DNA from 3 places in the Pseudomonas sp. ADAK18 genome. Region 2 is predicted to be linked to each of the others. Evidence: predicted binding sites of a transcription regulator. Region 2 holds the regulator's gene; each other region holds the start of a gene.

The links. The regulator sigma-54, encoded in region 2, starts transcription at its own class of promoters, with help from an activator protein. The targets are predictions, from matches to a motif close to ANTGGCATNNANNTTGCTNT.
Region 1: HKK55_RS10395 (circularly permuted type 2 ATP-grasp protein) is a predicted target of sigma-54. The motif match lies at 962-981, and genes of this name have one in related genera.
Region 3: HKK55_RS17210 (circularly permuted type 2 ATP-grasp protein) is a predicted target of sigma-54. The motif match lies at 1,136-1,155, and genes of this name have one in related genera.

Annotation. Positions count from the first base shown of each region.
Region 1 covers NZ_CP052859.1:2,298,162-2,300,428, forward strand. Annotated here, with positions in the region: gene HKK55_RS10385 (hypothetical protein) at 1-115, opposite strand, end outside; gene HKK55_RS10390 (hypothetical protein) at 201-746, opposite strand; gene HKK55_RS10395 (circularly permuted type 2 ATP-grasp protein) at 1,172-2,267, shown strand, end outside.
Region 2 covers NZ_CP052859.1:4,533,182-4,535,448, forward strand. Annotated here, with positions in the region: gene lptB (LPS export ABC transporter ATP-binding protein) at 1-108, shown strand, start outside; gene HKK55_RS20480 (RNA polymerase factor sigma-54) at 307-1,800, shown strand; gene raiA (ribosome-associated translation inhibitor RaiA) at 1,874-2,179, shown strand; gene ptsN (PTS IIA-like nitrogen regulatory protein PtsN) at 2,190-2,267, shown strand, end outside.
Region 3 covers NZ_CP052859.1:3,839,179-3,841,445, reverse strand. Annotated here, with positions in the region: gene HKK55_RS17220 (hypothetical protein) at 1-196, shown strand, start outside; gene HKK55_RS17215 (ribonuclease E inhibitor RraB) at 410-751, shown strand; gene HKK55_RS17210 (circularly permuted type 2 ATP-grasp protein) at 1,188-2,267, shown strand, end outside.

The sequences.
Region 1 (2,267 bases), 2.2 Mb from region 2:
CAGGCCTGGGGTCCTTCGGTGCATCGGCGCCCGTGCCGGGGGCGGGCTCACCACGGTCAATCGCTGGATCATTGCGGCCGCTGACTTGCGGGTCGTCTTTATCGTGTGTGCTCATGGTCACCTCTTCGCAGAGCCTTGAAAAAATACATCCTGCGTAAAGGTAAGGCGCTGCCCTGGAGGCTGAAGTTCATTCCAATTAGCTAGGCGCCAGGGTTATCTATCTGGATATAGAAGGCATAAGCCTCCAGCAGCACCCAGAACACCATGAACAACCACGGGGTGCGCACCGAAAACAGCAAGGATTTGCGATAACCCTTGTGGGATGACTCGGTCTCGCAAAACAGCGGGGAATCATCATAGGCCAAGCCCATCACCGGCTCACTGCGCAGCAGCTGGCTTTGCTTGAAGTGCCAGTGATCGATGATGTCGTAGGCGGCGCGAATGCCCGGCCAGGCATTGAGCGAACTGAGCACCCCGAGCATCGCCAGGAACGCCGGCACCACCAGAGTGAACAACTTGCCCCACTCCGGGTTGAGATTGCCCATGCAGGAAACAAAGGCGATCACAAGGAATGATTGTGCCGTGAGGTAGGCATCGGTGCGGTTGGCCAGGATGGTGGTTTCGTACTGGATCTCCCTCCGGTAGAAGTCCAGGCGGTCCTTGGGCGAGCCGAAAATCTTAGCCGTGTGCTCGGTATGGTCAGTCAACGCCGACTCTGGCGTGTGTGGAGAAATGATTCTGGGCACGATCAAATGTCCTCCCGGGATCGAATATCGTTAGAAGAATCGGCCTTGCCCGAAGTTCAAGTTCGTTCGACGCACCATCTTGGAGCGCACTTCAACGTTGTGGCGAGCGGGCTTGCCCGCGTCGGGTCGCGAAGCGGCCCCAAAATAGGGACCACTACGCTGCCCAACACATGCAAGCCCCCTAAACCACAGCTTTATCGCAGCGCAAGACCGGTTTAGGCACAGGCATTGCTTTACCCCTTCAATACCCTGCCGCCACTCACCATTGAAGGAGCAATCGTTACCCCCCGACCCAGAGCCGACCCCAAAAGAAAGTAAGGACCAGGCCCACTGGCACCATCAGCCACGGGCTCATATAAAAATGCGTTTTTTAAAGCGGCAGTGCCAACCCAGGTATCACCCCCCGGCACTGACAAGGTACTGGAATGGCTCGATCTTTCTTTGATGAAATGAATGACGCACAAGGCGTTTGCCGTGCGCACTATCAAGAGTTCTCTCGCTGGCTGGCCAATACGCCGCCGGAACTGCTGGCCCAGCGCCGCCGTGAAGCCGATCTGCTGTTTCACCGCGCCGGGATCACCTTCACCCTGTACGGCGACGAGCAGGACACCGAGCGCCTGATCCCCTTCGACATCATTCCCCGAAGTATCCCCGCCAGTGAGTGGAGCATCATCGAGCGTGGCTGCATCCAGCGGGTCAATGCGCTGAACATGTTCCTCGCCGACATCTACCACGACCAGCGCATCATCAAGGCCGGGATCATCCCCGCCGAACAAGTCCTGGCCAACGAGGGCTATCAGAAGGCGATGGTCGGCCTGGACCTGCACCGCGATATCTACTCGCACATCTCCGGCGTCGACCTGGTGCGCGACGGCGACGGTACTTACTACGTGCTCGAAGACAATCTGCGTACGCCCAGCGGTGTCAGCTACATGCTCGAAGACCGCAAGATGATGATGCGCCTGTTCCCGGAAGTGTTCGCCAAGCAGCGCATCGCACCGGTGGACCACTACCCCAATCTGCTGCTCAAGACCCTGAAAAGCTCCAGCCGCCTGGACAATCCCAACGTCGTGGTGCTGACACCGGGCCGGTTCAACAGCGCATTCTTCGAGCACGCGTTCCTGGCCCGGGAAATGGGCGTGGAACTGGTGGAAGGCGCCGACCTGTTCGTCCACGACCTCAAGGTGTTCATGCGCACCACCGACGGCCCGAAAGCCGTGGACGTGATCTATCGGCGCATTGACGACGCGTTCCTCGACCCGCAGGCGTTCAATCCCGAGTCAATGCTCGGCGTGCCTGGCCTGGTGGCCGCCTACTGCGCCGGCAACGTGGTGCTGGCCAATGCCATTGGTACCGGAGTGGCGGACGACAAATCGATCTACCCCTATGTGCCGCAGATGATCCGCTTCTATCTGGATGAAGAGCCGATTCTGCAAAATGTACCGACCTTCCAATGCCGCAAGCCGGAGGAGCTATCCCACGTCCTGGCCAACCTGCAGGACCTGGTGGTCAAGGAAACCC
Region 2 (2,267 bases):
GCCTATATCGTCAACGATGGGCAACTGATTGCCGAAGGCGATTCCGCCACCATCCTGGCCAACGAACTGGTCAAGGAAGTGTACCTGGGCCACGAGTTCCGTCTGTAAGCATCATCCTGCAAGCAGCATGGTGTCTGGCCCTTCGCCAAGGAGCGCAAGCAGCAATAAAAACCTCAAGATTTTTATTGTTACTGCGCTCTAGGCAAAGCCCCCGATATCAGGCATATAATTTGCTTATGTTTGGCGCTCACGCGCCCTGTCGTGGATGGCGCACTGCGCCGGCGAATAAGGTGTTAAGCCCCTGCCATGAAACCATCGCTAGTCCTGAGAATGGGCCAGCAGCTGACGATGACACCGCAGCTGCAACAGGCCATCCGCCTGCTCCAATTGTCGACCCTGGACCTGCAACAGGAAATCCAGGAGGCCCTGGAGTCCAATCCGATGCTCGAACGCCAGGAAGAAGGCGAAGACTTCGATAACGCCGACCCGCTGGCCGATAACGTCGAGCAAAAACCCAATACCGATACCCAGGAACCCTCCTACCAGGAAACCGCCCCGACAGTAGACAACCTCGAGGAAGGCGAATGGAACGAACGCATTCCCAATGAGTTGCCGGTCGACACCGCTTGGGAAGACGTGTACCAGACCAGCGCCAGCAGCCTGCCCAGCAACGACGATGACGAGTGGGACTTCACCACCCGCACGTCCGCCGGCGAAAGCCTGCAAAGTCATCTGCTGTGGCAACTGAACCTCGCGCCGATGTCCGACACCGATCGCCTGATCGCCGTTACCCTGATCGACTGCATCAATAACCAGGGATACCTGGACGAGACGCTGGAGGAGATCCTCGAAGCCTTCGACCCGGAACTGGACATCGAGCTGGACGAAATCGAAGCCGTCCTGCACCGCATCCAGCAGTTTGAACCTGCCGGCATCGGCGCCCGCAGCCTCAGTGAGTGCCTGCAGCTACAACTGCGTCAACTGCCAGCCAAGACGCCGTGGCTGGCCGAGGCCCAACGCTTGGTCACCGACTTCATCGACCTGCTGGGCAGCCGTGACTACAGCCAACTGATGCGCCGGATGAAGCTCAAGGAAGACGACCTGCGCCAGATCATCGAACTGGTGCAAAGCCTCAACCCACGCCCCGGTTCGCAAATCGAATCCAGTGAAGCCGAATATGTCGTTCCCGATGTGATCGTGCGCAAGGACAACGAACGCTGGCTGGTGGAGCTGAACCAGGAATCAGTGCCTCGCCTGCGGGTCAACCCGCAATATGCCGGTTTCGTCCGTCGCGCCGACACCAGCGCCGACAACACCTTCATGCGCAACCAACTGCAGGAAGCACGCTGGTTCATCAAGAGCCTGCAGAGCCGTAACGAAACCCTGATGAAAGTGGCCACTCAGATTGTCGAGCATCAGCGCGGCTTTCTGGAGTATGGCGACGAAGCGATGAAACCGCTGGTGCTGCACGACATTGCCGAAGCGGTCGGCATGCACGAGTCGACGATTTCCCGGGTCACCACGCAAAAATTCATGCATACCCCACGGGGTATTTATGAGCTGAAATACTTTTTCTCCAGCCATGTCAGCACCTCCGAAGGCGGCGAATGCTCGTCCACGGCAATCCGCGCGATCATCAAAAAACTGGTTGCCGCGGAAAATCAGAAAAAGCCGTTGAGTGACAGCAAGATCGCTGGTTTACTGGAGGCACAAGGCATTCAGGTCGCCCGTCGAACCGTCGCCAAGTACCGCGAGTCCCTGGGGATCGCGCCTTCCAGCGAGCGCAAGCGTTTGATGTGACGGGCGGGCCATAGCGTTCCAGTGGCAGGCATTTGCCTGCCGCTTTATGCACTGGCAACGAAGGAGAAGCTGTATGCAAGTCAACATCAGTGGACACCATGTAGAAGTCACCCCTCCATTGCGCGAATACGTCGAGCAGAAGCTGAAGCGACTTGAGGGTCATTTCGACAAGATCACCAATGTGCAGGTCATCATGAAGGTCGATAAGCTTCAGCAGAAAATCGAAGCAACCCTTCAGATACCCGGTGGCGAAGTGGTCGCCAATGCCGAGCATGAAGACATGTATGCATCAATCGATGCCTTGACTGACAAGCTTGACCGCCAACTTAAAAAGCATAAGGAAAAGAACCTGCACCTGATGCAAGGTACAGGTCGCTAACTCTCCCCCCATGATCCGACTTGAAACCATCCTGACCCCCGGCCGTTCCCTCGTGAACGTGCCGGGCGGCAGTAAAAAGCGCGCCCTC
Region 3 (2,267 bases), 690 kb from region 2:
CCAGTCTGTGGAGCAGTTCGCCTGCACCGAAAAACCCACCCTCGAAGACGCTGCCCACTTGATCCGCGCTAAGCTGCTGCCGGTGGCCGCCGAGTTGGACCTTAACGACCTGGATGGCCGCACCGATGAGCCAACGGTCAAGAGCCTGAAAAACCAGAACAGCATCCAAATCCTCAGCATTGCCCCCGTCGCCTGAACATTCCCTGACTGCCATTCAACCGCCTCTGGTGGAGGTGATAGCTTCGCGCTACTCTGCAAGGGAGATCAGCGAATGAATCGCTAAGGTCTGGTCTTGTCAGCTACATGCTTGTTTTCCTGCGGTGATGCCATTACCGATTTACCTGTGCCGTTCGAGCACGGGGTTTGGGAAGCACGGAAAGTCTATCCATCAGTTTGAGGAGGACGTTTCATGAGCACAGCCTATCAAGAAGACATCAGCACCAACGTGTTGCGCCGCATGAAAGAGGGCGGCTTTGACTTCTCACGTTTCCACCCCATCGAGTTCTACGCCATTTTTCCGGATGAAGCCCGGGCGCGCAGGGCTGCGGGTCGATTTCGTGGGGAATCCCTCAATGCCCAGGTGAGCGTGCGGGACGACGGCGCCTGGTACCTGGAACTGAGCAAAGTAATGTTCGCCACCTACGACGGCATAGGAGACTTTGAGCAAGACTTTGAGGCGGTGGTCGAGCCTCTGGGCGGGATCATCGAGGGATGGGGCGTGAAGCAGGAGGTGCGTGGGTTACCCATGTAGCGTGATGAACACCACAGCGTATCGGCTGACCCTTGGGTCGGCCGATTTTGTTTTTGCTGTCGCAAATATCCGGTACAAAAAAAGGCCACCCGAGCGGGGTGGCCAAAAGGGAAGACCGGACATGAAGGGGAACCGGTCGGTACACGAGCTACCAAATTACCGGTGGTGCAATAGGTGAGGCTGTAGGACGTGTCCTGTTCAGCTGATGAGGGCGATTATCCCCAGGGATTGCCGGGCAGTGAAATCAACTCTGGCTATGCTGTTGATAGTCAAAGCCTGCGTCGCAATGAGGCGTGGGGCGAGACGCGTAGCATTTGCTGCACCGGGACGGTGCAACTGGCCGTTCGGCTATATCCAACCGATTGATACTTAAGTGTTTATGCCGCTGGCACGGGCCTTGCGATGATTCTTGCGTCCGGGTGACAAGGAGTACGGCATGATCCGCACTTATTATGATGAGATGTACGACGGGGCAGGGCTGGTTCGCCCCCATTACCGCGAGTTCGCCCGCTGGTTGGCCGAGACCCCTGCCGAACTGTTGGCCCAGCGTCGGCGCGAAGCCGATCTGCTGTTCCACCGCGCCGGCATCACCTTCACCCTGTACGGGGACGAGCAAGGCACTGAGCGCCTGATTCCCTTCGACACCATTCCCCGCAGCATTCCGGCCAGCGAATGGCGGATCGTCGAGCGCGGCTGCATTCAGCGAGTCAAGGCGCTGAACATGTTCCTCGCCGACCTGTACCACGAACAACGGATCATCAAGGCTGGGATCATTCCCGCCGAACAGGTGCTGGCCAACGAGCAGTACCAACTGGCTATGCAAGGCCTGGACTTGCATCGCGATATCTATTCCCACATCTCCGGTGTCGACCTCGTACGGGATGGCGACGGCACTTACTACGTCCTTGAAGACAACCTGCGCACCCCCAGTGGTGTCAGCTACATGCTGGAAGACCGCAAGATGATGATGCGCCTGTTCCCTGAGCTGTTCGCCGCCCAACGCATTGCGCCGATTGATCACTATCCCAACCTGCTACTCGACACCTTGAAAAGCTCCAGCCCGCTGGATAACCCCAGCGTGGTGGTATTGACCCCGGGACGCTTCAACAGCGCGTTCTTCGAGCATGCATTCCTGGCGCGGGAAATGGGCGTGGAGCTGGTGGAAGGTGCCGATCTGTTTGTAAGGGATGACCGCGTTTTCATGCGCACCACCGACGGTCCGAAAGCAGTCGATGTGATCTACCGTCGACTCGACGATGCCTTCCTCGACCCGCTGGCCTTCAACCCGGATTCCATGCTCGGTGTGCCGGGCCTGTTGGCGGCGTATCGCTCGGGCAATGTGGTGCTGGCCAATGCCATCGGCACTGGGGTGGCGGATGACAAGTCGGTGTACCCCTTCGTCACGGAGATGATCCGTTTCTACCTGGACGAAGAGCCAATACTGAAGAACGTTCCGACCTTCCAGTGCCGTAAGGCCGACGAATTGTCCCACGTGCTGGCCAACCTGCCTGAGCTG